4 regions of the Cohnella massiliensis genome follow, and region 4 is predicted to be linked to each of the others. Evidence: riboswitches for the same ligand, from Rfam matches in the RefSeq annotation. Region 4 holds a riboswitch; each other region holds the start of a gene.

Region 1 (7,101 bases), on a different contig from region 4:
AAAACCGTGTCAATGCGACATGAAGTTGATTCGAACTTGGCCGTCATCGTTGCAAACCATCACTTCCACGGATTCGGTCAAAATATCGGCGTAGCTGTACGAAACCCGCTTGAAAGCGTTCTGTTCCTGGTCCAGCTTGACAATAAAAACGGACGGGTAGATCTCTTCCAACACGCCGGTTCGTTCGACGGTTTTGCGGCGTCCACCATTGGCGCGGAGCATGATTTTGGAGCCGACATGGGGTTCCAAACTCCGCTTGATCTCCATAAGCGTGTTTTTAGCCATGATCCACTACCACCTCTTTCCCTGTAAATTATAACTAAAGGGAGGTGGTTTGTCAAATCGAAAAAAATATTATATCAGCGTTTCCGTTTTTTTGTCAACGATGTTTTTTGGATTTGGCAGCCCAATCCGATATTTCCCCATCGTTTCGACGCCTCCGACGCCCTGAATGCCGCTGATTGTGTGGGCGATGACGTCGGCGATGTTGATCGTGTCGCGAAAAGGAGTGAACGCCGCCCGTACGGCTACGTACACGGGATCCAGCGCGTGAATCATGATGCGGCCCGGCGAGCTCGCGAAATTGGCCCCCGCCGTAAGGATGGCCTCGAAATGGGACTGGCACGCCCCCGCGATGACGACCAGGGAGTCCCGATGCTTTTCGTATTCTCTGGCCACCTGCACCGACCGGACGAAATTGAAGGAGTTTTTGTAGCTGCTGAGGCTCTGCGTATCGTTTTTCTGCTTGAGGACCCCGTCATGGCCGGTGACGACGACGATATCCGGCTTTACCCGGGGAAGAAGCTGCATGAGCACTTGCGGCATTTGCGACTCGTGGCAATGAGCGCCATTCGCGGGAATGCCGAGCTGCTCGTACACGGCCATGCTTTTCTTCAGGTAGTTCTGATCCCCGTCGAGATGGAGCACCTTTCCGGGCAGCTCGAAGTAAGGGTCGCGGCGCGGCGCGTAGCCGAGCTGCTGGGCCTGCCCGCCATGCGGCCGCAGCTGCGCCCTTTCTTCCTTCATCCGCCGAAGCGACTCGTTTGCCCGGATGCGTACCTGCCGGGTTCCGCCCAGCTCGTCCGGGTTCCGCACCGAGTGCAAATCCTCCACCTGCGAATCCGCAAGCAAACGATAATCCGTGCCGCGCAAAATCGCCAAGCGGCCGGATAGCGCCGCAATTCGGAAAAGGATGTCACCGCCGTACGATTTGCGGACGACCAAATCCCCCTGCTTCATGGGCAAATCACCTCTTTCGTCTATCCTATGGAGGCGAATGCCACATGGTGCAGGGCAAATACCGATGCGTCGTCGGTTCGGCGTCCCGTTTACTTCACTTCACGATGCCCGCAGCGGCCAGGGCGCCCTCGAGACGGGCGAACTCCGCGAGCGACAGCGTTTCGCCCCTGCGTCCGGGATCGATGCCGGACGCCGTCAGAACGTCCGCGAGCTCGCCCTTGCGCTCCTTGCCGGCGAACGCCGCCAGGTTGTTGTGCAGCGTTTTGCGGCGCTGGGCGAACGCGGCATGGACGATGCGGAAAAACCGCGCCTCGTCCCGCACCTCCACGGCGGGCTCGCCGCGGCGCTTCAGCCGGATGACGGCCGAGTCGACGTTCGGCGCCGGGATGAAGGATCCCGGCGGCACGGTGCAGACATACTCCGGCTCGCAGTAGTACTGCACGGCGATGCTGAGCGATCCGTAATCCTTGCCGCCCGGCGAGGCGGCCATGCGCTCCGCGACCTCCTTCTGCACCATCACGACGATCGCTTCGATCGGCAGCCGGTCCTCCAGCAGCTTCATGATGATCGGCGTCGTAACGTAATACGGCAGGTTCGCGACGACGCTGACGCGCTCGCAGCCGGCGAAGCGCTCCTGCCATAACGAGCGCAGATCGGCCTTGAGCACGTCGGCGTGCAGCACGGTGACGTTGTCGTAGACCGACAGCACCTCGCGGAGAATCGGAATGAGCCGGTCGTCGATCTCCACGGCCGCCACCTGCCCCGCCTCCTGCGCGAGGCGCTCCGTCAGCGCGCCGATGCCGGGCCCGATTTCCAGCGCTCCGGCTTCCGGGCCGAGGTTGGCCGCCGCGACGATTTTATCGAGAATGTTTTTGTCGGTCAAAAAGTTTTGCCCCAGGCTTTTCTTGAACGTAAAGCCGTGCCTGCGAATAATGTCTTTCGTCCGGTTCGGGGTTGCGATGTCGGCTCCCCCGCGCGATCCGTTGTTGTTCATCTTCCGCCTACAGTCCTTCCCGCTCCAGCTGCGTTAACGCGTTCAAGAACTCTTCCCGCGAGATGCGGAACATGACGCAGCGCTTGTAAAATTGTTTCCCGTTGGCGTATCCGATGCCGAGCAGCTCCCCCATCCGCTGCCGGCGCCGCGCCGCCGAGGCGTGAACGATCAGTCCGGCGTCCATCAGATCGGACCAGGCGATGTCGGCCTCCCCCGAGGCCTCCGGCGCCGCCTCGCCGCTTCTCGCCTGCGCAAGCGCCCGGCGGATCGCCTCGTCGGACGCATGCTCCACGCCGATGCCGTCCTTGCCTCTCGCCTCCGCGCGCGTCAGAAACGCGTGCTTGCAGTCCGGCACCCGCTGGGCGACGATTTTCCGAATCCGCTCCCCCGGAGCGTCCGGATCGGTAAATACGATCACGCCGCGCCGCTTGTGCGCCAGCTCGATTCTCCGCAGCACGTCTTCGCCGATCGCCGAGCCGCCGGTTTCGATCGTATCGGCCTGCACCGCCCGCCGGATGGCGGCCGTGTCGTCCTTGCCTTCCACCACAATCATTTCCTGAATCATCGCTTGATCCTTCCGCTCCGTTCTTCGGGTTCGCCCAAAGGACGGGCAAAGTCCTACTCGTTATTATAACCTTGCCCATGCAAAAAAGAAGAGGCCCGAAAGCCCCTTCCCTGCAATTGCCGCTATCTATGTCAAATGTGCTCGTTCTTCGGCGTCTACGGTTGGCATCCCCGATTGACGCCGTCCGGCCGTCCGGACCGCGGCGGCGGATCCGGCACGACCGGGAATCGCCCTTGCGCCTCCGCTTTAGTCGGCGGAAGGCTTGACAGGGCCGATGACGTATACGGTGTATCCTTTTTTGGAGCCGAACTTCTTCGCATGGCTCTCGCTGTCGAAATACACGTCGATTTTTTTGCCGTTGATGGCGCTGCCGGTGTCTTCGGCTCGGCGGAAGCCGATGCCATCGATGTAGACCCACCAGCCGAGCGGAATGACGTCGGGATCGACCGCGATCGTGCGGCCCTCCGACACCTTCGTTCCGGATGCGGTAATGCCGTAGCCCTCGTCGCCTACGTCCTTGCCCGTAGATTCCGGGCCCGCCGTATAGGCGGTAAGCTTGACGTTCTTCAGCACCTGCTTCACTTTGACCGACTTTCCGTTAAGCTGAACCGTGCCGTTAGCCGAAGCGTCGTAGGACAACGTCGTGACTTCGGGCTCTTTTTTCTTCGTGCCGACCGCGACGATTTTCTGCACGGACGGCTGCGTGATCGTTTTGGATACCAGCTGGTCGCTGACCAGGCGACCGTCGACATAGACGCGCTCGGTTTTCGTCACGAGCGTGCCTTCCTTGCCGGTTTGGATCACTTTTTTGCTGCCCTCGGGCAGCGTGGGGTCCTGCTTTTCCACGATGGCGAACGTCACCGGATGCGACGTTTCCACGACCTCTTTATCCACTCTCAGCACCTGAATGGTCATGCCTTCGGTAACCGGCGCCGACTTGTCGGGCGTTACCCGGTCGTCCGCCGATAACGAGAGGTTCGAGGCGTGCAGAACTTCCTGAACGGAATCTGCGGTCGTATATTTGATCTCCTTCTTCCCGTCCGCCTGCAGGACGACTTTCGCGGCGCGATCGATCGCGATCGTGCTGCCCTCCTGCAGCTCGGCATCGAGCGGCTGGGATATTTGATCGTGCGGGCCGACGGTGATGTTGTGCTCCGAGAGCAGCGATCGCACATCGGACGATTTCGTTTTGATGACGGTTGTCGTCCCGCCGTCCACGACGGTTACGCTCATGGCGGACGCGCCGTGTAGCAGCAATAAGAACAAGATGGTCATAGCAAAAGAGAGAATTGCGCTGAGCAGGATCAAACGCAAATGCTCATGCTTCCATCGCGCTGCGAAAAGCTTGCCGGTCGGTCGTGGATCATGGGTGTTCCCGACAGGAACGGTTCCCATTTTCTCGTTCCTCCTTCATAGCCCCGCCGTCGACTGCCTAAGCATGACTTCGTCTGACGCGACTATCCTTTTGGTTAACGGCGCTGGGCTTCGCACGGAGCGGCTTTCGCACGAAAGCACCCGGCCGTCGTTCACCAGTAAACGGCACCAACCCGCCGCCCGAAAACATTCGCCTCTTCCTCCCGCAAAAAACGGACAACAAAAAAAGCCGACGGACAGAGGATCTGTTCGTGGCTCCGCTTGCGACGTCGAAAGGGAAATGGGCAGCACGAGGTGACCTCTCTCTCATACGCTTGCGAGGTTAGCTGTCGGGTTCGGGCCAAGAGAGCGGCCCTATCCGCCCGCAATCCGACGGACCGTCCGGCCTGGACGGATGCTTCGGTTGCCAGCAAAATTCACCCCAAGATTACTCGGCCGCAGAAATCGCGGTTCGCGTACGAACCGGTCCTCCGCGTCGGGTCCCCCGCTCTCCGTTCGGAGACTCAGCGCACTGGAAAAGGGATGCCATATTCAAACTCTTGGATTAGATGATAACCTCTCGGCGCCAAAGGTGTAAAGAAGGGTCAAAGCGCGAAATCCTCCATTTTTGAACGAAATAAAGCTGAATTTTTAGGTTTCATCGATCAAAAACCAGTTTTTTCGCATAACTAAATGATTTTTCTTCGATTGTTAGCGTTTTATCTTGGTAGACGAAAACAGGCGAGACCATTTTCGGTCGTTAAATTTGCAATTTCTTCCACGGATTTCCCTTTTATTTCCGCTGCTGCCTCCGCTACGAACCGCACGTAAGCGGACTCGTTTCGCTTCCCTCGGTAGGGGTGCGGAGTCAAATACGGGGCGTCCGTTTCGATCAAAAAACGGTCGTCCGGCACGTTCGCGAGCACCTCTTTGGGAACCCTTGCATTTTTGAACGTAACCGGTCCTCCGAACGAAATATAGAAGTTCATGTCGAGGCATTTTTTGGCCGTTTCCCAGCTTCCGGAAAAGCAGTGCATGATCCCTCCGACCTCGGAGGCGCCTTCCTCGCGAAGCAGCCGGACGACGTCCTCGTGGGCGTCCCGGTTATGGATGACGATCGGCTTGCGCAGGCGTTTGGCCAAACGGATTTGCTCCCGGAAAACGGCGTGCTGAACGTCCTTCGGAGACGTATCCCAATAATAGTCAAGCCCGATTTCGCCGATCGCCACCACCTTCGGATGGGCGCACAAGCGTTCGATCCAGGCCAAATCGTCCTCAAACTTCATGTCGATCGCGTCGGTCGGGTGCCAGCCGACGGCGGCGTAAATGAACGGATAGTTCTCCGCGAGCGCCATCGTCGTCGGGATCGTCTCCCGGTTGAAGCCGATATTGACGATCGTTTCGACGCCGGCTTCCCGCGCGCGGGCGATGACCTCCTCGCGATCGCTGTCAAACTTTGGCGAATCCAGGTGGGCGTGCGTGTCGAATAACATAGCGTATGGCGTCTCCTTTTGCTTTTGCAAGTTCTTTTTTTTACATTCCGAAAAGCTCGCGGATTTCCGGCTCCAATTCCGTTGCCTTCCTCCGAACCTCGTCTTCCGGATAATACAAATAGTAATTTCCCCGGTGCAAGCCCGTGATCGAACGGATGATGTCCGACTTGACCGAGATTTCCGTCAGCCGATCCTTGTTGTCGAGCAGCAAAATCGGCGGCTTTTCCGAGGCGTCCAGCGCCGCTCCGGGCTTGTACACGTCATAAGGCAGATCCACCGGCGTATCCACCTCGAGGTGATAACCGGGATGGAGGCCGATGCGGGCCCACTCCTTGCGAATGCGCTCGATCAACGCCTCGTCCAGCGCGTCCTGCGAAATATATTTATACAAGCGGCGATGAAGAAATCGCGAGCACAAGTCCGCCAGCAGCTCGTCCCGCTCGCCGATCCACTGTCCGAATGCCGCCTGAACCATCGATTCGTCCAAGCTCAAATACGATTCCACCGTCATCGTGCCTTCAAACAAATGCTTGAGCTGCGGGAGCATAAAACCGAACGCATACCCGCTCCGGTACAGCTCGTCCGCCCTGCGGAAAATTTGCCTCAGCACGATTTCCGAGCTGCGCGTAACGGGATGGAAGTATACCTGCCAATACATCTGATAACGCGACATCAAATAGTCCTCGACGGCATGCATCCCGCTTTCCTTGACGACGATACGCCCTTGATGAGGCCTCAGCACCCGCAAAATCCGGTCCAGGTCGAAGGTGCCGTAGTTGACGCCGGTAAAATACGCATCCCGGAGCAAGTAATCCATGCGGTCGGCATCCATCTGGCTGGAAACGAGGCTGATGACGATCGGCTTGTCGTAGTCTTTGCGAATGACGGCGGCAACCCGTTCGGGAAAATCGCGGCCGACCTCCTTCAAAATCCGGTTGATATTCGTGTCCCCGAGGATGATGTCGCATGTCCACCGCTCATGATCGTTGCCGAACACTTGTTCGACCGAATGGGAAAAGGGGCCGTGTCCGACATCATGCAACAAGGAAGCGCATAAACTTACCAAATTTTCCTCTTGCGGCCAATCCTGATATCGATTACGCTCAAATTGGCTGATAATTTTCCTCGTAATCTCATACACGCCGAGCGAGTGGGAGAACCGGCTGTGCTCGGCTCCATGGAACGTCAGGTAGGTCGTGCCCAACTGCCGTATTCGCCGCAGTCGTTGAAATTCGGGCGTGTTGATCAGCTTCCAGATCGTCTCGTTTTGCACATAAACCGAATGGTGAACCGGATCCTTGAACACTTTCTCCTCTTCCAGCCGACGGCTCATCGACAACACCTCCTTAAAATAATGAAAAAACGATCAGAAACCGAAACTTATGTCGAAGTTTGTCGTTTAATGGTAGTGGAATCAAGTTGACATTTTCATCAAATGCCGTTGTCATTATGGACGT
Region 2 (7,101 bases), on a different contig from region 4:
GCGCGAGCCGGACGAGCACGGCCAGAAAAAAGTAGATGCCGAGATGGGCGGCTTTGCGAACAAGAAACTCGAGCCATGAGTAAGGGTTGCCGGCAGACGTACGTTTCGACTCCCAGAATTCGATCGGAAGGTCCGGCAGGGACCGCGAGAGCGATTCCGCGGACCAATGCTTTTGAAGATAGGGGATAAAATTTTGCTCGTCTCGGCTTTGCGAGGAAAAAAAGAAAATGACGCCGATCCATGCCGCAACGAACGCAAGACAGATGACAACCTTTACGCGCAACGGACGCCTTCCCTTCCAGCGAAGCGGCGGTACGCTTTTTCGCTTTTCTTTTTACTATCCTCCAAACCGCGGGCCTGCGCATCCCCCCTGGGTACTACTTCCGGGCGCTTGGCCGGCTTAAGCGATATCGGATTGGAACGGAATTTGGATGTGAAAAACGCTCCCCCCATTCCGGCCTTCTTCCATCCAGATGTCGCCGCCCATCAGCTCGACGAGATTTTTGCAAATGGCCAGTCCCAGTCCCGCTCCGTCGTAATTTCTCGCCATGGAGGAATCCACTTGGGAGAAAGGAAGGAACAACAGCTCCCGTTTGGAGGGGGGGATTCCGATTCCCGTATCCGCAATCGAAAATTTGACGATCGTGAGCATGCCGGAGTTGGATTTCAGGCTTTCGACCCGAACGGCCTCGGCGCGAACGAAGCCATGATCCGTGAATTTGACGGCGTTGCCGATCAGGTTGACGAGAATTTGCCGCAATCTTACCCGGTCGCCGTACAACCGGTCGGGGATCGTCCCGTCGATCGCGCTTTCCAGCCGGATCCCTTTTTGCATGGCGTTGACCGCAAACAGGTTCAAACATTCCTCGACGCAGGCGCCAAGGTGGAAATCCGAATTTTGCAGGCCGATGCCGCCGGCCTCGATCCGGGAGAAATCGAGAATGTCGCTCATGATGCGAAGCAGGGCCTGGCTGCTTTTCTCCTGGAAACGCAACAGCTCGCGCTGGCTTTCGTTGATCGGCGAGTTCTGCAGCAGCTCGTTGATGCCGACGATTCCCGTCAGCGGCGTTCGAATTTCGTGGCTCATGGCGGCCAGAAACCGGTTTTTGGCGGCGCGCGCGACTTCGGCCTCCCGCTTTGCCCGAACCAGTTCCAGCTCGGTCGCCCGCTCCTCGGTAATGTCTCTTCCCGCAGCGTACAAAAGCAGCCGATTTTCCTGGATCAACGGGAAAAAGGTACCGGAAACCAGCATCTCGTTCCCGAACCGGTTGACCAGATGGAATTCCACTTGCTGGGGCTCGGACAGGCGGAGAGCCAGGCTCGATCTCAATTCCAGCTCCATCCGCTCCTGGGCGTCGTTCACGAGCTTGACCGGATCGATCCCCGAGAAATCTTCCTCCGAAAAGCCGAGTCTCTCGATCACGGCCGAATTGACATGAACGACGCGTTGAACGAGAGGATCGTAACAGACGACCATGACCGGCGAATTTTCGAACAGGGAGACGAAGCGGCTTTCGTGTTCGGCGGCTTTTTTAAGCGCATGCCGCTTGTCGAGAAACATGCTCGTCCAACCGGCCGCAACGACGAATAAAACGCTGGCGCCGATCCCGATCGCCGTTTGCCGCTCATGAAGAACGGCCGGTCCCGGCCAGGAACCGTCCTCCGGCACGAAGCGGGCTCCGGCCATGGAAACGTAATGGGTCGCAATGATTGCAAGACCGAGCAGAACCGCCCCTAATATACGGGACTGGATCGGGATGCCGCCGGGATAACGCGCGCGGAACAAAACGCGTACGGCCATATACGAAATGCCGAAGGCGAAAAGCGCGGAAATCGCGATCGAAAGCGGCTCGTATTCGATTTCCTTCGGCATTTTCATCGCGGAAAAGCTGATGTAATGGAGGACGAGGATATTGAACCCGATCTGCAGGCCGCCGATCGCCAGATGCCGCCGGCGGATCTCTTTTTTCGTCAAGATATGCATCGCCCAATAGGAGGAGAAAACGGACAAGGCGAAGGATAAAATCGAGGAAGACACGCAATACGCGACGGGAAAATCGATATGAAGGGCGCGCATGCCCGTATAATGCGTGAACCAAATAGCCTTGCCCATGACGAGGGAAGACGCCGACAGCAGAAGGCCTTTATTTTTTCCCCTTTTGATAAAAAGATGGAGGATGTTCAATGAAATAAAAGAAAAAACGAGCGCGATCGTTATGGAGAACAGCACCAAGAAATCATTGTAGTGTCCGGTATCGTGTTGCATAGGCGCAGCTCCTACAATATTCGTTTGTATGCCTAAATCTTAAAACGCTTATGGTTAAAAATCAAACCCCAAAGTTAGGCGATTCGGCCGGGTTGAATTGGAACGAAAAAAGAAAAAACCAGAGACTCGTGTCCCTGGTTTCGCGAAAGCGGAAAGATCGAATTTACGCTTGCTTCATCACGTCGTGGTCGACATAACGCTCGCCGTTCATTTCGCTGATCACGTTGATCGCGACTTTGGCCCCGTCCCCCGCCGTAATGATCGTATGCATGCTCGCGCCCGCAACGGTTCCCGCCGCCCAGACGTTGTCGAGGCTGGTTTTCCCCTCGGGAGTGGCATCGATAATCGTCTTGATGCGGGGCTCGGTGCCGGGCTTCGTGCGAATGCCGCTCGCCTCCGCGAGATCGGCGAACATGCCGGTCGCTACGATGACGTGCTGCCCTTCGTACGAAGCTCCGCCCTCGGTCTCGACGGCGATGAAGCCGTCGCCGGCGGTTATTTTTACCGCTTTGTCCGTGACGAATTCGGTTCCGTGCTGCGCCGCCTGCTTTTTGCCGGTTTCGACCAGATCGGGCCCGTTAATGTTCGCGGCTCCGTAGTGGTTTTCCAGCCATGCCCGTCTCGTTACGCTTTGATCGTTGTCGATGACGAGCGTTTTTTTCCCCGCTTTGGACGTGAAAATGGCCGCGCTCGCCCCCGCGGGACCTCCGCCGATAATGACGATATCGTACGACATAGTGAATTCTCCTTCCGCATGGTAATGAAGATTGAAAGATTGCTCTTCCTTATCATACCATTCGGAAAGACCGCTTTCAAAAGCCCGACGTTACGGCCGGCCCTCTTCCAGCCGTTCCACCGATACCGTCAGCGTATTGAGCGGGTCGGATCCGACCCGCACGGTCGCCATTTCGTTCGCGACGTCGACATTTTCGATCCATACCGATTTTCCGCCCAATTGCACGGCAAACATGTCTTCGGATTCGTAAATTTGCTTCGCCCGCTTGACGTCCATCAGGGTCTGTCCTCCTCCATCGTGTCGGTCGTCGTTTCCTCGATCAGTCCGTTGTGGACCGTCACTTGCCCGCCGCCGAGCCCTTCGTTGATCATTCGGTCGACATCCATGTCGTATTCGTCCTTGCCTTCGTAAATGGAATCGGTTTGCTGCGGATTTTCCGCCATGTCCTTTTCCCCTCCTTGAGCGAAACAATAAAAACTTGCTTTAAGTTCCCCCGAGGGGTTTGATTTGATGCAAACGCGGGGAGGATAACAAAATCAAAAACGTTTCGGATGGGAGTGAAATCGCGATGCATACCGTGTGGAAAGGAGCCATCAGCTTTGGCCTCGTTCACGTCCCGGTGAAAATGTTTACGGCAACCGAAGATAAGGACATTCACCTCAGATATATCCATAAGGAGTGCGGGACTCCCATCTCGTATACGCGCAGCTGCCCCCATTGCGACCGTCCGGCCGAATGGGAAGAAATCGTTCGGGGCTACGAATATGAGAAAGGGCATTTCGTGCTGTTCGAAAACGAGGAGCTGGAGGCCGTAAAGCCGGAAAATACGCGAACGATCAAAATTTTGGATTTTGTCGCCCTGGAAGAAATCGATCCGCTTTATTTTCAAAAAACGTACTATTTGTCGCCCGATCAGGCCGGCGCGGGAGCCTACAGCCTGCTGCTTGAAGCGATGCGGGATTCGGGACGGATCGGCATCGCCAAAGTGGCCATTCGGAGCAAAAGCAGCCTCGCCGCCATCCGGGCGGTGGATAACTGCATTTGCATGGAAACGATGTTCTACCCGGACGAAATCCGGTCGCTCCAGGCCGTTCCGAATTTGCCGCAGCAAGCGAACGTGAACGACCGGGAGCTCGATATGGCGAAAATGCTCATCGAGCAGCTGTCCGCGCCTTTCGAGCCGACCAAATATACGGACGATTATCGGGTGGCGATGCTTGAGGCGATCGAACGCAAAGTCGCGGGCAAAGGCGTGGACGTCGTCACCGCGCCGGCCGCCGAGAGAACCAATGTCATCGATTTGATGTCGGCGCTGCAAGCGAGCCTGGAAGCGGTGAAGTCCGTTCCGGCGGACAAAGGGGCAGCGAAGGATGGGGAAGCTCCGGCGGCCCCGAAGCGGCGGACGGCCCGTGGGCGCAAAACGAAGGAGACGGCTCCGTAAGCGGGCGTATGGCTGACGCTGCTCGCCGAGTTCTCCCGAAAGGTGGATGCCGTTTACTGCCTCGCTCTGACATAATAGCGGCCTCCAGGGGCCGCTATTTGCCCGCAGTTCGGGAAATTCCTCGAATAACGGTCTCTCGCGACCGTTATTTCGGATGACGCATCCGTACCCGGGGTCACGCTCAATCAAATGTCGCTGTGCTCGCTGCCCCGCGATCCGGCGATGCGCCCGAATTTTTCGCCCTCATCGCCTCGCTCGCCCCGCCATCCGGCCAATGTGCCCGAATTTTTCGCCCTCAGCGGCTATCCGGGACGCCATTTTGTACGCGGCGTCTTATTTTTCCTGCGCTTCCATACCATTATTTATAGAATGAAATAGAGTCGGAAGATTGATAGAATGTTAAGCGTTCCAAAGCCAAAGTCTGCAGAGCAGACGCGGGGGAACCAAGTTTTCGGGGTGAAGCCGCTAATCGAAGCTATTGCGGCAGGGGCGCTCTTTGACCCGAACCCGTCAGCTAACCTCGCAGGCAAAACAAAGGGAGGAATGCTTTTTGTTCAAGAAGGGAAGCAAACGTTGGGGTACTCTGGCTCTTTCCGGCGCTCTGGTTACGGCCTTGTCGCTGCCGGCCGGCGCTGCATCCGCAGCATCCAATGCCGACGTGAGCGTGCATACTTTCAAATATACGATCAATAGTTCCGATTTGAACGGTCTGCTTAACGGCATCGATCTGGACAGCTTGCTCGACCAAATCAAGCAAGGCCTGTCGCAAGGCACCGTGACGAAGCCGACGGCTCCGTCCGCGCCGTCCGCCGACAACGGCAATTCCGGCTCGAACGCCGGCTCCGGCAATGCGAGCGGCGGATCGAACGGCAGCGCCGGATCGGGTGCGGGCAATGCCGGCTCCGGCAGCGCGGGCTCGGGCAACGCCGGTTCCGGCAGCAACGGCTCCGGCACGACGAATCCGGGCACCACGAACCCGGGCTCGGGCTCGACCGTCCAAACATCGCAATACGCCGCGGAAGTCGCCAAGCTGGTGAACGCGGAGCGGGCGAAAGCCGGCCTCGGCGCGCTTGCGATGGACAGCAAGCTGTCGGAAGTCGCTCTTGCCAAAGCCAAGGACATGTACAATAAAAACTACTTCAGCCATACTTCGCCGACGTACGGCTCTCCGTTCGACATGATGAAGCAGTTTGGCGTGTCGTTCAACTACGCGGGCGAGAACATCGCGAAGGGCCAAAGAACGCCCGCGGAAGTCATGAACGCCTGGATGAACAGCTCCGGCCATAAAGCGAACATCCTCGGCCAAAACTTCACGAAGATCGGGGTCGCTTACTACAACGGCGTATGGGTCCAAATGTTTATCGGCTAATCGCCGCGACGAAAGCAAAAGGCTGCGCAGCCGCATGAGGCGGGGCGCAGCCTTTTTTTTCATGTCGGCTTAACCGAATCCGTTCGTCCGCTTCGCCATCGGCATCGAAATCCGGCTTTCGATTTTCACCCAATCCACGACAACCCCAAAAAGCCCGCAATTCCGCAAACGAGGGCTCCGATCCGATAAGGCAGGTACGTTCTTCCTTCGGGCTCCTTCGTTCCTCTCAAGCGATGCACCCAGCTCCGGAACCATTCCGGATGCACGGCGATGAACAGAGCCGTTCCCGTCCAGAACACAAGCAGAAGCAATACGGCGGCGGTCAGCGGATTGCTCAAGGCGTTCACCTCATTTTCGAAAACGTTCGGAAGGAAAAACGCGAAGCTCCGTCATCCGGCAAAGCCGCGTCCTTGCTCCCGCTATGTTCGGTTTATGCAGGCAAAACGCCGCTTGTGCATGCCGGCGAAAATGTTCCGGCGGATAAAACGGCCGATTTTGGCGTATATTTTCGGAAAAGGCCGGTTGCCGACAATCCGCCGGACAGACGAGGAGAAAGCGATGCCGCAAAACGTTACGTTAACGATGGGCAAGGACGAACTGAACGTTTCCCACCCCGACAAGCTGCTATGGCCGGAGTCCGGCATTACCAAGCTTGACTATGTTCAAACGCTGGCCCGCCTCTCGCCGTATTTGCTCCCGCACAGCCAGGGACGATATTTGACGACGATCCGGTATCCGGAAGGCATCGCCGGCGAGACGTCCTTTTATCAAAAAAATTGCCCGCGCCCCGCGCCGCCGTTCGTCCGCACGGCCAAAAACGGATCGATCGAGTACATCGTGCTCGATTCGCTGCCGACGCTCGTCTGGCTCGGCAGCTTGTACAGCCTCGAATTCCACGTGTCGTGCGAGCGGATCGGCGAGGAGCTGCCCGACCGTTGGATGCTCGATATCGATCCGTCCGTCGAGGAGGAGCCGCGCCTTATGGAAGCGACGGACGCCGTGCTGGACATGCTGTCCAGGCTCGGACTCGAAGCGGTCGCGAAGACGTCGGGAGCGACGGGCGTGCAGGTCGTCATGCCGATCGAGCCCGGCCCGACGTTCGACGAGCTGCGGGCTTTCGGCAAATTCGTGTCGGAATATTTAACCGCCATGAAGCCGAACATGTTCACGGTCGCCCGCATGAAAAAAGACCGCGGCACGTTGATTTATCTCGATTACTTGCAGCACCATCCCGGGCGCACGCTGCCCGTTCCGTACACGCCCAGAGCGCGTCCGGGCGCGCCCGTATC
Region 3 (7,101 bases), on a different contig from region 4:
AGATATATTCCTTGGACAACCGGCATATATATCCCGTAGTAAGCTTGTCAACGGGAGGGTAATCCGTATGCCCCAACGCCGCTTTATGCGTTACCTTGTTTTGGCCGCCGCTGCCGCCATGCTCGTCTTCTCGATTCCGTTCGGATTCGCGGAGGCTTGGGTCAACCAGTACGCCCTGCCCGCCTCCGCCCTTCAGCCCGCCGGGCTGCAGGAGTCGGCCGCGGAGCCGCCGGAACGACATTCGCCGGAGGTGCCGGAGCTGCGAACGGCTTCCGCCCCCGCCGGTCCGTCCGACGCGAAGGCAGCCGCCGCGGAGCCCGAAGCCGACGTGCCGATCGCGCCCAAGCCGGTCGTTCTGAGCAACCGGGTTTCGGAGTACCACATCAGCGTCAAATTGGAGGAAGACGGCACGCTGTCGGGGCAGCAGACGCTAACCTGGAAAAACCCCGGCCGCAAGCCCGTCCAAGAGTTTTACCTGCACTTATATCCGAACGCTTTTTCTCCGGGCAGCACGTTTTTGAAAGAATCGGGGGGCCAGCTCAGAGGGGACCGGATGAAAAACGGAAGCTACGGAGCGATGACGCTGACGTCGCTTGAAACCGCCCAGGGCGAAACGCTGCTCCCCCGGTTGCATTACGTCCAGCCCGACGACGGCAACAAAGACGACCGGACCCTCGCGTCCTTCCGGCTTCCGGAGCCGGTCGCCCCCGGTCAGAAGGTAACGCTGCGCATGACGTTCGCCGTTCAGCTGCCGCAAGTGTTCGCCCGCATGGGCAAAGCCGAAGACTTCGTGATGGCCGGGCAATGGTTCCCCAAAGCCGCCGCCTACGAGACGGTCGGAACGCGGGGACGGACATCCGAAGGCTGGAACACGCACCAGTATCACGGAAATTCGGAGTTTTACTCGGACTTCGGCATTTACAGCGTCAAAATCGACGTGCCCGAAGCGTACAAAGTGGCCGCAACCGGCTTTCAGACGCAGCAGGCGGTCATCAAGGACGGCCGCAAAACGTACCAGTTTTACGCCGACGACGTGCACGACTTTGCCTGGGCGGCATCCCCTTCTTTTCATTACGTAGAAGATTCATTTTCGTCCATCGGCGTGCCGGGCGTCCGGATCAAGCTGTACATCGACCCGCTTCACAAGGATTTGCAGGAGCGCTATATGCACGCCGCCAAGTCCGCGCTGGCGCTGCTGGGCAAATGGTACGGGGACTATCCTTATTCCACCCTGTCCATCGTCATCCCGCCGGCCGACGCCAACGGCGCGGGCGGCATGGAGTACCCGACCCTCATCACGGGAGCGGCGGCCAAAAACGACAACCCCGGGTTCGAGCTGGAACGGACCGTCGTGCACGAAATCGCCCATCAATACTGGTACGGCATCGTCGCCACGAACGAATTCGAAGAAGCTTGGCTGGACGAAGGCTTTACGTCCTACACGGAAGATAAGCTGATGGAGGAAATTTACGATGTCGTCCCCAACCCTATCGTCGAGGCGAGCTATTTGACCCGGCCCGAACCGCTGAAGCAATACGCCTGGGCGTACGGCGATTCAAACAGCTACGCGGAAAACGTGTACATGCGCGGCAAGCTTGTGCTCAAAGCCATCGAACAGCAGGTAGGCGAAAAAACGATGAACAAAATCATGCGGACCTATTTCCAGACGTACCGGTTCAGGCACCCATCCTCTTACGACTTCCAGAAAGTCGTCGAGAGCGTGACGAAAAAGAAATGGACCGAGTTTTTCCATGCGTACGTCCAAAACGGCCAAATGGCCGACTTCTCCGTCGAATCGATCGAATCGCGCCTGAACGATCAGAACGTTTACGAATCCAGGGTCGTGCTGAAGCGCGGCGGCAGTCCCGAACCGGTATCGGTCTGGTTCCAATTCGCCAACGGCGAAAAGCTGCGCAAAACATGGGACGGCGCGCAAAAGCACGTGCAGTTCCAGGTCAAACACGAATCGCCGCTGCAATTCGTGGCGGTCGATCCCGAAATGGCGGTCGTGCTCGACAATTACCGGTATAACAACTTTTTGAAAACCGATGTGGACGAACCCGTTCGGACCCGCTGGAATATCGGCTTGACCAAGCTGGTGGACGGTCTGCTCGGCATCCTGGCCTGGTGAGGTGAAACGAGATGCGCTCAATAATCCGCGAGGGATGGAGTTTGACCTCCCGGCATAAATACGTGCTGGTCGCCCTGTTTTTGTACCGGCTGCTGTGGGGCTTCTTTCTGTACCGATTTATCGATTCGGTCGTCACGCCGATCCTCGCCCGTTACCCCGACGGGCACCCGAACGGCAACGCGGTCCGGCTGTTCCTGATCGAGGCCCAATTCCGCCTGACCAAAACCGACCTCATGAACGAAGCTCTCCTTATGCTGGCGGGAATGCTGCTTCTCCGCATGGTGCTCACGCCGCTGCTGAACGCCGGCCTGTACTATTCCTTCCATCACGCCGACGAAGAGCGGGGAACCCGGATGCTCACCGGCATGCGCCGCGCGTGGAAGCCGGTCGTTCTGCTGTACCTGCTGGAGAACGCATTGGCTTTTCTGCCGGCTTTATGGCTCCTCCCCTTCGCCAAATCGCAATTTCTGGCGCAATTTTCCGTCGAGTCGTGGGCGTTGAAAATGCTCCCTTACGCCGCCGTCTGGATGTGCTGGATTTTTATCGTTCATCTGCTGTTCCAATTCATGCAGTTCGGCGCCGTATCTAAGGATGGCATCGTCAAAGGGCTTGCCCGCGCGTGCGCCAAAGCGCTGCCGCTGGCCGCCGTTACGCTGTTGCTGACGGGGATCGGCGCGGCGGCTTCGGTCGCCGTCACGGGCGCGACGATGTTCTGGACCGGATTTATTTCCGTCGCGGTTCACCAAGCGTTTCAATTCGTCCGAACCATGATGGCCGTCTGGACCTCGGCCTCCCAATACGCGTTATGGAAGGCCGATTCGGCCGCCTGACCGGCGTTCTCCCCGCCCCTCGCCCTGCAAACGTTCGCCAAAAAAGCTATTCCGTCGCCGCGATTCGCAGCGCCTGGAATAGCTTTTTTCGTTTTCATTCCGGTTTTTTCGCGTTTATTAAAGCTTTCTTAACTTTATATTAACGAATTCTAATCTTTTATCGGCAGGAAAAGACTCCCACTGCGCGAATAATTAATTCTCATGTGCGAAAACTGCCGAATTTCCTTGCACAGGGAAACGGGGGAACCAGATTTGCCGGGTGAATTGATTCCGCTTCGCTAGCAGGAATCATAGGGAACCTTCTACCGAACCCTTCAGCTAACCTCGTAGGCATTGGAAGGAGTCACTTGTTTTGCGGAAGTTGTCACTCGGTTTTCTTGCTTTCTCATTCGCGTTCTTGCTGGCCTTTCAGGCGGGAACCGCGTCTGCGGGCTCCAAGCTGAACGACGAGGTCACCGATCTGATCGGTGTCGACTACCAATACGGCGGAACGACGACCAGCGGGTTCGACTGCTCGGGCTTCACGTCCTACGTATTCAAGAAGTTCGAAATCAAGCTGCCTCGTTCGTCCAAAGACCAGTTCGAGACCGGAACGGAAGTCGAGCAAAGCGAGCTGCGCCCGGGAGACCTCGTGTTCTTCAACACGAACGGCAAAGGCGTATCTCACGTTGGCGTATATGTCGGAAACAACAAATTCGCCCACGCTTCGACATCCAAAGGGGTTACGGTAACCGACCTCGACGAAAGCTATTACGCAAAACGCTACCTCGGCGCGCGCCGCGTCCTGGACGACGCAACGTACGAGGCAGTGGCCGCTTACAAAGCGTAAGCCGCTAGTATCGCCAAGGGTCTCCTGTCGCTAGCAGGAGGCCCTTTGTCATGCTCCTCACCGGGTCACCGTCCGGCCCGCTCCAGCCGGCTGCGCCGCCACTTCAAGCCGAAGACGACGGCGGCGGCCGCGCACAGCCCCGCGAAAACGAATTTCATGTACCGTTCGACTAACCCGAAAACGATCTCCCACTGGTCCCCGAATCCGTACCCGATCAGGAAAAAGGCGCTCACCCACAAGGCGCAGCCCGTGTAGGCGTACAGTGCGAAAGAACGGTACGGCACTTGGATAATGCCGGCGAAATAACCGATGAATTGGCGGATGCCCGGCAGAAAATAGCTGAACAACAGCACTTTGCTTCCGTACCGGTCGTATGCTTTGCGCGTTTTTGCCACATGGTCGGGTTTGAGAAACAGCCACTTTCCGTATCTTTCGACAAGCGGAGCCCCGATCTTGCGTCCGAGCCAGTAAGTCGCCGTAATGCCGATCACCGCGCCCGAGTAAGCGGAACCGAGCGCCGGAAGCCACGCCAAAATACGTTGCGACGCCAAATATCCGGTTAACGCCAGCGTCGTATTGCCGGGGGGAATCGGCAGCGCGATCGCGTCCAGGGGCAGGCCGATCAGCAGCACCCAATAGCCGTATTGCGAAAACAATCGTTCGATGTATTCCAGCAATTCCATTTGCCAGCCCCTTGCCGCACCTTACAGTTGCTGTTGCTCGGCGTTTCGCGCCTGCTTCTTTCGGTCGTGTCTTCGCTTCAGCCATAGGCCCAGGAGGAGAATCGGAACGAAAATCACGAAAATGTAGAGCGATACGTCCTTGACCATGCTCTCCGCCATCCGGCCATAATAGTAAAACAAAAACCCGACGACGTAAAATTTGACGGCCCGGCCTATGGCGGCATAGCCGATCAGCTTCCATAGAGGAAACTTCAAACACCCCGACATGATCGTAAACACTTTGAACGGAATCGGAGTGAACGCGCCGATAAGCACGGTCGCCTCGCCGTTTTTTTGGAACATGGCGGTTGCCTTGTCGATCCATTCCTTTTTCAGCAATTTGTAGAGCACCGAATGACCCAGCAGCTTGCCGATCCCGTACCCTACCGGCGTTCCGAGCAAACAGGCGATATAGCCCACGGTCGCGTACCATAACGCCGACGAAGGGTCGACAAGGCTTAACGATACCTGCAGAAAAAAGGCCGGAATCGGAAAAATGATGGCATCGACGAACGAGTGAATCGCCAATCCCCAGACGCCAAACTCCAAAAAAATGTCGACCAAATTTTGAAACATTCTGTTCTCCTCTTTTACGGCCTGCAGGTTTTATTATAAAGAATCGCTGCACGGCCCGTCATGAACCTGCGTCGGTTTTCGGACTGGACTTTAGGCGGGGCAAAAAGGCTACATTAAGGGTTACGTTGGCGCAAAAAAAAGGATGCAGGGAGTTTTCGAAAGAGGCGGGCAAAAGCGGGTAAAGCCGGCTTCGTCGTCTTTTCCTTCCCGGCCGCGAAAAAAAGCCGCCCCGGACCGGCCGTCCCGATAGGAACGAACCGTGTCGAAGCGGCTGATGCTTCGGATGCGCTCGGATTTAACCGAATTGGAAATAGGCCTTCGCGTTCCGGTAGCTGATGTCCTGGACCATTCCGCCCAGCAAATCGAAGTCCCGCGGCACTTCCCCGTCTTCGGCCCATTCGCCGAGCAGGTTGCACAGGATGCGGCGGAAATACTCATGGCGCGTATACGACAGGAAGCTGCGCGAATCGGTCAGCATGCCGACGAACCGTCCCAGCAGCCCCGTGTTGCCGAGCGCCTTGAGCTGGTCCAGCATGCCGTCCTTCGTATCGTTGAACCACCAGGCCGAGCCCAGCTGGATTTTGCCCGGAACTCCTCCGCCCTGGAAGCTTCCGATCGCCGTGCCGAGCGCGTACAGATCGTTCGGATTAAGCGAGTACACGATCGTACGCGGCAGCGCGTCGTCCCGCTCCAGCGCGTCCAGCAGCCGGACCAGGGGACCCGCGACCGGGCCGTCGTAAATCGAGTCGTAGCCCGTATCCGGACCGAGCTTCTCGAACATGCGGCTGTTGTTGTTGCGCTGCGCGTGCATATGGAACTGCATCGCCCAGTCCAGCTTGGCGTACTCCCGGCCCAAAAACAGCAGCGTGAACGTCTTGTACTTCCGTTCCTCTTCCGCGTCGATCGGCTCGCCCGCCAGCGCCTTGGCGAAAATCGCCGCGGCCTCGTCCCGGGTCGCCTCCGCGTAGCCCATCGCGTCCAGCGCGTGGTCGGAAACCCTGCAGCCCGTCTCGTGGAAGAAGCGGATCCGCTCGGCGAGAGCAGCCAGCAGCGCGTCGTAATCGCGCACCTCCCGGCCGGCCGCCTGCTCCAGCTGCTTCAGCCACGGCAGGAACGTCGCCCGGCGAATTTCGAGCGCCTTGTCCGGACGGAACGACGGCAGCACCTTGACCTCGAAATCCGGCAGGTCCTTGATAAGCCGGTGATATTCCAGAGAATCGACGGGATCGTCCGTCGTACAGATGACCTCGACGCCCGATTTGACGATCAGGTCGCGGGCGGAAAAGCCGCCTTGGGCGAGCCGGGCGTTCACCTTTTCCCAAATGACCGGAGCGTTTTTCTCGTTCAAAATTTCCTCGACGCCGAAGTACCGCCGAAGCTCCAGATGGGACCAGTGATACAGCGGATTGCCGACGGCCGCCGGAACCGCTTTCGCATATGCCAGAAACCGGTCGTAGTCGGACACGCCCGCCCCGCCGGTCACGAGGCTTTCTTCGGCCCCGTTCGTGCGCATTGCCCGCCATTTGTAGTGGTCGCCGTACAGCCACACCTGGGTCAGATTTTCGTACGACTGGTTCTCGTAGATTTCCTTCGGGCTCAAATGGCAGTGATAATCGATGATCGGCATTTTGGCCGCGTAATCGTGATACAGCTTGACCGCGGTCTCGTTGCCCAGCAGGAAGTTATCGTCCAAAAAAGGCTTCATCGGCATTCGTCTCCTTCGCTTATGCTTCCCGAACCGTCATGGCGAAGCGGACGAAGCCTTCGCCGCTTCGCCCGCTCCCGATTGTCCGATTGCTAGTTGTGGAACTTGACCAGATCGTTGATTTGCACGGCTTGCCCGGTCCGGATGGAACGATTCGCCGCGATGCCCGTCAGAATCGACCTCGCGCCGTCGACATGGTTCGCCGCGCGGTTGAACTTGTCGGGAACCGGAACCCCGAACAGATCGTTCAGCAGCACCGGATCGCCGCCGCCGTGGCCGCCCTGCTTCTTTTCGAACTCGACTTTGTA
Region 4 (7,101 bases):
GGTTGGCGGTTCAAACGAGCAGCAGCTTTCGCACGGTGAAGAGTTTAAACTAAAAAAGAATCGCTCGGCAGGCCCCGCGCCCGTCCTGGCGATTCTTTTTAATGATCCCGCCTTGGCGGAGAAGGTTTCGTCAGATATTCTCCTCATCGCCGTCCGGCTGCAGCACCGAGTGCTGAGCCGCCGTGTGCAAATCCCGCCACGTCCGGTTGAGCGGGTGATCCTGCCGCAGCGCCGTCATGCCGAGCTGCGGGAACAGCGCCTCCGCCGCGCGGACGGCGGTTCGGGCCGCTTCCCGGCTGCGGCGGCCGACAAGCCGTTCCGCCTCGGGGGAAAGCGCGCCGGCCCGCAAAAAGCCGGCCCATGTCTCGGTCGCCGCCGCATGGAAGCGATCGGCAGCCGCGTCGACCTCCCGCCGCCATTCGGCCAGCGACGACAGCAGCAGCTCCAACTTCCGCGGCTTGACGGCCTCCCAATCGGCTTTGCGCTCGTCCGCAAATCCCGCGCATTCGTCCAGAAAATGCCGGCCGATGCCCAGGACGACGGCGGCGAACGACGTTTGGGCAAACGGCAGAAACGGATACCGGTAAATCGGGTCCGCAAGCCGCGGCGGCTCCATAATGTCGAACGTCATGTCGTCCGGGACGAACGCGTCGTTCACAACGATCGTATGGCTGCCCGTCGCCCTAAGTCCGAAGGCGTTCCAATCGCGAATCACTTCAACCTGCCAGGGCAGAAAAGCGAACGAGCGAACAAGCGGCGGTCTCCCCGCATCGGCCCCACCGGCCCCGTCTGCTTCGCCAACCCTATCCGCCCAGGCTCCACCGGCCCTGCCAGCTCCGTCATCCCTTTCTGCCCAGGCTCCACCGGCCCTGCCAGCTCCGTCATCCCTTTCCGCCCCGGCCCCACCGGCCCCGTCAGCTCCACCTACTCTATCCGCCCCGGCCTCGCCGGCTTCCGCCGCGACAACGACGCAATTCGCCGTAAAGAAGCTCGCGTACAACGCCCCGCTGCAATAGCTCCAGCGCCCCGACACCCGATAGCCTCCTTCCGCGCGCACGGCGCGGCCGGTCGGCAAGCCGCTTCCGGCGATGACCGCCTCGCGCGCCGAAAACAGCTCCCGCGCTCTCTCCTGATCCATCGTCGCCGCGAAAAAACCGCCCCCGGCCCCGATCGTCACCGCCCAGCCGAACGCGCCGTCGATCCACGCCGCCCGTTCGAACGCGCGGAGCGCCTCGGGCAGCGGCGTCATGGCGCCGTTCATCGATTCCGGCACGAACAGCTTGAACAGCTTTTCCTCATAGATCGCTTCGATCAAATCGGAATCAAGCTCGCCTGCCCTCTCCATCGGCCCGGAGCGTTCCCGCACCGAGCGTATCCAACTGTCGTCCTCCAAAAACACCGGCCTCACCCTTGTCGTTATAATCTGCAAAAAAACAAGCCTTAGCCCAGTATAATACCGGGCCAAGGCCGATGTCATTTCGACATATTCCCGAGCGTCGACATATTCCCGAGCGGCGGCCGCATCGCCGCCTGCCGCATTTTCCCGTATTCGGCGGCGACGAGGGCGTGCAGCCGGTTTTTTTCCGGAATTCCCGTCACTCCGGTCAGCGCGTGGGAGACGCCGTATTTGCGGATAAGCTCCTGCAGCCTTACCGCTTCCGGATCGCCCTCGTAATCGAACATCAAGGCGGAGGCGATGGCGGAGACGAGGTGCGGCGCCTCGACCCCGAGCGCCAGCGCCTGGAGCGCGGGGCGAACGAGGCGGTCGTTCGGCGCCAGCTTGCGCAGCGGCGACCTTCCGACGCGAATCACTTTGTCGGCCAGCGCCGGATTGGCGAACCGTTCAAGCGTTTTGCGGATGTATTTTCGATGCTCCAACTCGTTAAAGCCATGCTTTCGAATGAGCATTTCTCCCGTTTCATGAAGCACTTTCTCGACTTTGGAGCGAAGGCGGGCATCCTTCAACGCTTCCTGAATCGTCCGATAGCCGGACAAGTAGCCGAAATAAGCGGCAACGCAGTGACCCGTATTTACGGTGAACAGCTTGCGCTCCGTATACGGCTCCAGCTTATCGACGACCTGAATGCCCCGAATATCCCCGATATCGCCCATATTGCCGGAACGATGAACGACCCATTCGAAAAAAGGCTCGACCTGCACCGCGAGCGGATCTTCGTTTTTTTGCTGCGGAACGATCCGGTCGACGATGGAGTTGGGAAAAGAAACGTAACGGTCCGCCCGTTCGCGGGACTGCTCATCCAGATGGCGGTACACCAGCTTCTTGAGCTGGGCGCTGCCCCCGACGGCGTTTTCGCAGGCGATGACGTTTAATGGCCGTTTGTTTTCCCGCAGGCGGAAAGCGATGCCTTTGGCGAGCGACTCCGCGATATGAGGCAGCGAAGAAGCGCCGACGGCCGTCGTGACCAAGTCCGCTTCGGCGATCGTTTGCCGCAAGGCTTTGTCGTTTTTGACATGGACGGCCGATACGTTGCGCACGACGTTCGTATCCCTGTTTTCGTTGGCCAAGGTGACCGTGTACTGTTTTCTTTGCTGCAGCAGCTCGATCTGTTTCTCGTTGCGGGCGACAAAACAGATCTCATACCCCGACTGCGACAACAGCAACCCGACGAGTCCCCTGCCGATATTGCCCGCTCCGAAATGGACGGCTCTCCTGGATTTCAATATCGTTCTCTCCTCTCCCTTATCAAAAACCCCAGCCTTTACGGTGAAAATAAAATCTGAATTTTCAATTTATTGACGGTGCGGAGCTTTCGCCCCCGCCTCTAGGACAAGTTCGCCGCCGCCGGGTTTAGCGGACGGGCGAACCGGTCAAAAGCGACTCGAAGACGACTTCTTCCAGCGATTTGGCCCAGATGGCTCCCGGAAGCTCCGGAAACTCCAGGCTTTGCGTGATTTCGTTCGGGACGACGACGCAGCGCAGTCCTGCGGCAACAGCGGCACGCGCGCCGTTGGGCGAATCCTCGATCGCGACGGCTTCGTCGTTTGCAATGCCCATCGCTTCAAGCACCTGAAGGTACAATTCGGGATTCGGCTTGACCTCCCGGACATCGTCCTTCGTTCGAATGACTTCGAAATATTCCTTCAGATTAAGCTGCTCCAGGTGCCGGTCGATCCAGGCCCGATCCGAGCTGGAGGCCAGGCCGATTCGCAGGCCGGCCGCCTTGGCGGAATCCAGAAAATGCAGAATGCCGGGCCGGACGGCTTCCTGAAGCATAAGCGCCGCATGGCGTTCCTGAACGGAAACGCGAAACTGGTCCCGATCGATCGGAAGCTTCAATTCCGTCATCAAATATTCGTAAGGATTAAAGGCGTGCAAGCTCGTTCCGATGCATCCGGAGTACATCTCCAGGCTGAGATCGACTTCATACCGCTGGTAAGCTTCGCGAAAAGCGACGTACCAAGCGGTTTCCGTGTCGATGATCGTTCCGTCGAAATCGAAAATAAGAGCTTTGATCATGTTTCGCGGTTCCCTCCTTCATTTTCGCTTATCGTCCGAGAGCGGCGGAAAACGGCGGGAAACGGATATAGGAGAAAAAACAGGGGCCATCATAAAACAAAAAGAGCCCTACCGTGCGGGGGCCCTCACTCTACTTGGTTATAAGCAAAGAAATGACCCATCTCCTGCTGACGAGGTTAGCTGACGGACTCGGGTAGATGGTACCCTACGTTCATCGAAAAGACGAACGACTCGCCCCAAAAACTGGTTCCCCCGCTTCCCGACCTATATAGCCGGAAACTAAGCGTAGTACCACTATACCGTCTTATTTATCATTTGTAAAGGATTGTAAACGCTTAAGTCAGATTTTCTTACATAAATTTATCGCGGCAGTACAAGCACGGCCGCCTGCTTTCCGCTCGTTTGCACGGCCGTTTTTTTCGTTCCGGCGCCTTGCAAATCCTTGAGCATCGCTTCGAGCAGCTCCTTCGCCCGCTGCCCTTCCTTCGCGTTCGTCAGACGAACGACAAGCTGCACGGAGCGGCCCGACTGCAGCAGCTTCTCCGCCTGGCGGAGCTTCGTCTCGTAGTCGTGGTCTTCAATGTGCGGAGTGAGGCGAATTTCCTTCGTTTTAAGCGATTGCGCCTCCGCCCGGTCCTGCTTTTTCTCCTGCTGCCGCTCCTGCTTCGCCTGCCCCCGGGCAACCAGCTTGCAAGGGGGCGGGCTGCTGAGCAGCGAGGCGCATACCAGGTCCGCCTTCAGCCGCTTCGCCAGCTCCAACGCCTCCGCGCGCGGGACGATGCCCAGCGCCTCTCCGTTCAGGCCCGTCAGCTCGACTTCGGAAGCTTTGATTTTCTCGTTCATGATCAGCATTCGCTCGTTCCCTCCGGCCTCGATAATGACCCGATTATAGCACCTATAACATCAAATTGATGCCCTCGAGCGCCAGCCCGATCAAAAAGCCGCATACCGCCCCGTTGACCCGAATCCACTGCAAATCTTTGCCGAGCTTGTCCTCCATCATCGCGATGAGCGTATCGTTGTCCAGCTTGTCCAGATTTTCCTGCACGAGCTTGCCGATTTTGGAGTGGTTTCGCTCGACGATTTGGGAAATTTGCGTCTGGGTCCAGTTTTGAAACGCATTCAACAGCTCCTCGTTGCCTCTTACCCGCTCGATCAGCTTCGCGAGCAGCGGCAGCGCGAAATCCCGCTCGAACCGCTCGCTATGGATCCATTCCAGCGCCCGGTCGCGAAGCTCCTCGATCCAGCGCCGAAGATAGGCTTCGGCGTCCCATTGCTCCAGAAGGCGCGACTTGGCGCCGTCAAGCTCCCGGATCAACGCTTCGTTGCGGTCCAGATCGATCAGCGCGCGCCGCAGCTCGTTAAGCAGCAGCACCCGCAGCGGGTGCCCCTCGTCGGCGGTCATCTCCCGCAGCTTGCCCAGAATCGCGCCCTGCAGCATGTAGCCCAGCTTGTCCTCGCTCATAAATCCGACGAACGCGTTGACGGCGAACCCCATCAAGCCGTTCACCTGAAGGTTTCCGAGTGCCGAAGCCGCCATGCTTCCGAGCTGGTAGCGGGCGGTATCCGAGGAAACGAGGTCTTCCGCCTTGTCCAGCAAAAAGTCCAGCGCCCGCTCCTCGTACCCCCGCTCCAAAATCTCGTTACGCAAGGCCCGCAGAACGGCGGCCGCGTCCGCCTTCTCCGCGATTCGCCGCAGCTCCCCCGCCGCAAACGCGGCCAGGCGCTCCGCAGGCAGATGCTTCAGCCCGTAGTCGCCGAGCAGGACCGCCGCGCGGACGATGTCCGGAAGCCGGCCTTCGGCGATTTCGAGCAGCTTCTCCCCGATGCGGAGCTCTCCCGCCTTTTGCTTGATGCTCTCTTTCGTCAAAAATTCGTTCTCGATGACATGAATCAGGGAACGGACCACCTTGTCCCGGTTGCGGGGGAGCAAAGCGGTGTGCGGAATCGGCAGGCCGAGCGGCTTGCGGAACAGGGCCGTTACCGCAAACCAGTCGGCCAAGCCGCCGACGAGACCGGCCTCGAAACCGCCGTGCAGCAGCGCCCCCGCCCAATGTCCGTCCGCCGGGAACGTCGCGAGAAACCCCGCCCCCATGATGCCAAGCGATATCGCCGCCGTATGTTTCGCTTCTCGTGCCATCGGTTGCTCCTTTTATTCCGGGATGTATAACTTCTATTTTACCCGGAATAACCTTCCATGATCAAAGGGCAAGGAAGAAGCCGCGACAGGGTCGTCCGCATGCCTTCAAGCCGCCGGCCGCCTCAAACGAGAAACATCGCGACGACGGTTGTGACGGCCAGGCCGATCAGCATCGGCTTCAGGTTGCGTCTGGCCAGCTCGAACGGGCTGACGCCGCAAATGGCCGCGGCGGGAATGAGCGCCCACGGCACGATCGTGCCGCCGCCGACCCAAATGGCGGCCACCTGGCCGAGCGCCGTCAGCGTCGCCGCGCCGGAGCCGATCGCCGTGGCGAACATGTTCGCCACGGAGCCCGCGAGCGAGATGCCGGAAAACCCGGAGCCGTCGAGCCCGGTGATGGCGCCGGTGACCGTCAGTGTAATCGAGCCGACGATGCCGTTGACCGGGACGGTTTCGGCCAGGGCAACGCCGAGGTCGTTGACGATGCCGTGGGAACCGGCCGGCAAGTGCGAGCCGAGCAGCTCCGCGAACGCCGCATCGCCCAAATAGAAGAAGGCGGCGATCGGAATGACCGGACCGAACACTTTAAAGCCGAATTGAAAGCCTTGCACGAGGTAGGACGTCGTCTCCTCCAGCCCTTTGCCGCGGTGGGCGAGCAGCGCGAGAACGATGAGGATGATGACGGCGGTGCCCCCGATCAACGCGGTGGCGTCGCCCCCCTGCAGGTCGAAAGCGAACATCGCGGCGACATCGGCCGCGAACAGCAGCGGAATGATCGCGGCCGCCCATCGCCGGACGCGCGGCGGCAGGGCGATCCGCTCGTCCGACGCCTGGATCGAACGGTCCGCCGAAGCGACCAGGCCGTCCTGCCACTTCCCGTTTTTCTGATCCCGCAGCATCATCCAGAATGCGGCGATCGTCGTGACGGCCCCCATGACGATGACGAGCGGCACGCTCGCCTCCATCACCTCGGATACCGGCAGACCCGCGGCATCCGCGGTCAGCTTCGGCGCTCCCTGGATGACGTAATCGCCGGAAAGCGCGATGCCGTGGCCGAACAGGTTCATCGCGATCGCGGCGCCGAGCGCGGGCAGCCCGACCCGCCGAGCGACCGGCAGCAGCACCGCCCCGATCAGCGCCACGCCGGGAGACGGCCAAAAAAAGAAAGAGGAAACGAGCATAATGATGCCGATTCCCCAAAACGCGATCGCGGGCGTTCGAATGAACCGCGTCAGCGGCGCGACCATCAGCTCGTTGATGCCGGTCTTGATCATGACGCGGCTCATCGACACGATGATGGAAATGATGAAGATCGTCCCGGCCAGCTCTTTTGTCGCATAAATAAAGCCGTTGAAGATGCCCGATACGGATCGAGTCAAGCTCTCGGTCGCGATCAGACCGAGCGCGAAGACGCCGATTACGCAAAGCATGACCGTGTCGCGCCGCCTGGCCATCAGCACCAGAATGAAGACGATGAACGCCA

The links. A riboswitch is a leader RNA that binds a small molecule or an ion and turns the genes downstream of it on or off. The one in region 4 is predicted to bind cyclic di-AMP.
Region 1: it holds a riboswitch for cyclic di-AMP, as region 4 does, so the genes downstream of both, B7E11_RS00350 (resuscitation-promoting factor) here and B7E11_RS08555 (HAD family hydrolase) in region 4, are expected to answer to the same signal.
Region 2: it holds a riboswitch for cyclic di-AMP, as region 4 does, so the genes downstream of both, B7E11_RS15155 (CAP domain-containing protein) here and B7E11_RS08555 (HAD family hydrolase) in region 4, are expected to answer to the same signal.
Region 3: it holds a riboswitch for cyclic di-AMP, as region 4 does, so the genes downstream of both, B7E11_RS02520 (C40 family peptidase) here and B7E11_RS08555 (HAD family hydrolase) in region 4, are expected to answer to the same signal.

What each region holds. Positions count from the first base shown of each region.
Region 1 covers NZ_LT821241.1:63,117-70,217, forward strand. The annotation lists gene veg (biofilm formation stimulator Veg) at 10-285, opposite strand; gene yabG (sporulation peptidase YabG) at 355-1,239, opposite strand; gene rsmA (16S rRNA (adenine(1518)-N(6)/adenine(1519)-N(6))-dimethyltransferase RsmA) at 1,334-2,233, opposite strand; gene rnmV (ribonuclease M5) at 2,241-2,798, opposite strand; gene B7E11_RS00350 (resuscitation-promoting factor) at 3,045-4,031, opposite strand; cyclic di-AMP (ydaO/yuaA leader) riboswitch at 4,469-4,691, opposite strand; gene B7E11_RS00355 (TatD family hydrolase) at 4,871-5,644, opposite strand; gene B7E11_RS00360 (HD domain-containing protein) at 5,685-6,977, opposite strand.
Region 2 covers NZ_LT821259.1:278,093-285,193, reverse strand. The annotation lists gene B7E11_RS15180 (VanZ family protein) at 1-283, opposite strand, end outside; gene B7E11_RS15175 (sensor histidine kinase) at 401-2,266, opposite strand; gene B7E11_RS15170 (FAD-dependent oxidoreductase) at 2,430-3,002, opposite strand; gene B7E11_RS15165 (H-type small acid-soluble spore protein) at 3,093-3,278, opposite strand; gene B7E11_RS29615 (hypothetical protein) at 3,278-3,445, opposite strand; gene ku (non-homologous end joining protein Ku) at 3,571-4,443, shown strand; cyclic di-AMP (ydaO/yuaA leader) riboswitch at 4,846-4,987, shown strand; gene B7E11_RS15155 (CAP domain-containing protein) at 4,994-5,812, shown strand; gene B7E11_RS15150 (hypothetical protein) at 5,938-6,150, opposite strand; gene ligD (non-homologous end-joining DNA ligase) at 6,371-7,101, shown strand, end outside.
Region 3 covers NZ_LT821254.1:18,160-25,260, forward strand. The annotation lists gene B7E11_RS02510 (M1 family metallopeptidase) at 68-2,131, shown strand; gene B7E11_RS02515 (hypothetical protein) at 2,143-2,961, shown strand; cyclic di-AMP (ydaO/yuaA leader) riboswitch at 3,165-3,309, shown strand; gene B7E11_RS02520 (C40 family peptidase) at 3,314-3,790, shown strand; gene B7E11_RS02525 (DedA family protein) at 3,856-4,473, opposite strand; gene B7E11_RS02530 (YqaA family protein) at 4,495-5,088, opposite strand; gene uxaC (glucuronate isomerase) at 5,384-6,793, opposite strand; gene B7E11_RS02540 (Gfo/Idh/MocA family protein) at 6,886-7,101, opposite strand, start outside.
Region 4 covers NZ_LT821257.1:399,580-406,680, forward strand. The annotation lists gene B7E11_RS08545 (acyl-CoA dehydrogenase family protein) at 131-1,393, opposite strand; gene B7E11_RS08550 (mannitol-1-phosphate 5-dehydrogenase) at 1,474-2,682, opposite strand; gene B7E11_RS08555 (HAD family hydrolase) at 2,810-3,478, opposite strand; cyclic di-AMP (ydaO/yuaA leader) riboswitch at 3,629-3,774, opposite strand; gene infC (translation initiation factor IF-3) at 3,839-4,330, opposite strand; gene B7E11_RS08565 (DUF445 domain-containing protein) at 4,374-5,618, opposite strand; gene B7E11_RS08570 (hypothetical protein) at 5,741-7,101, opposite strand, start outside.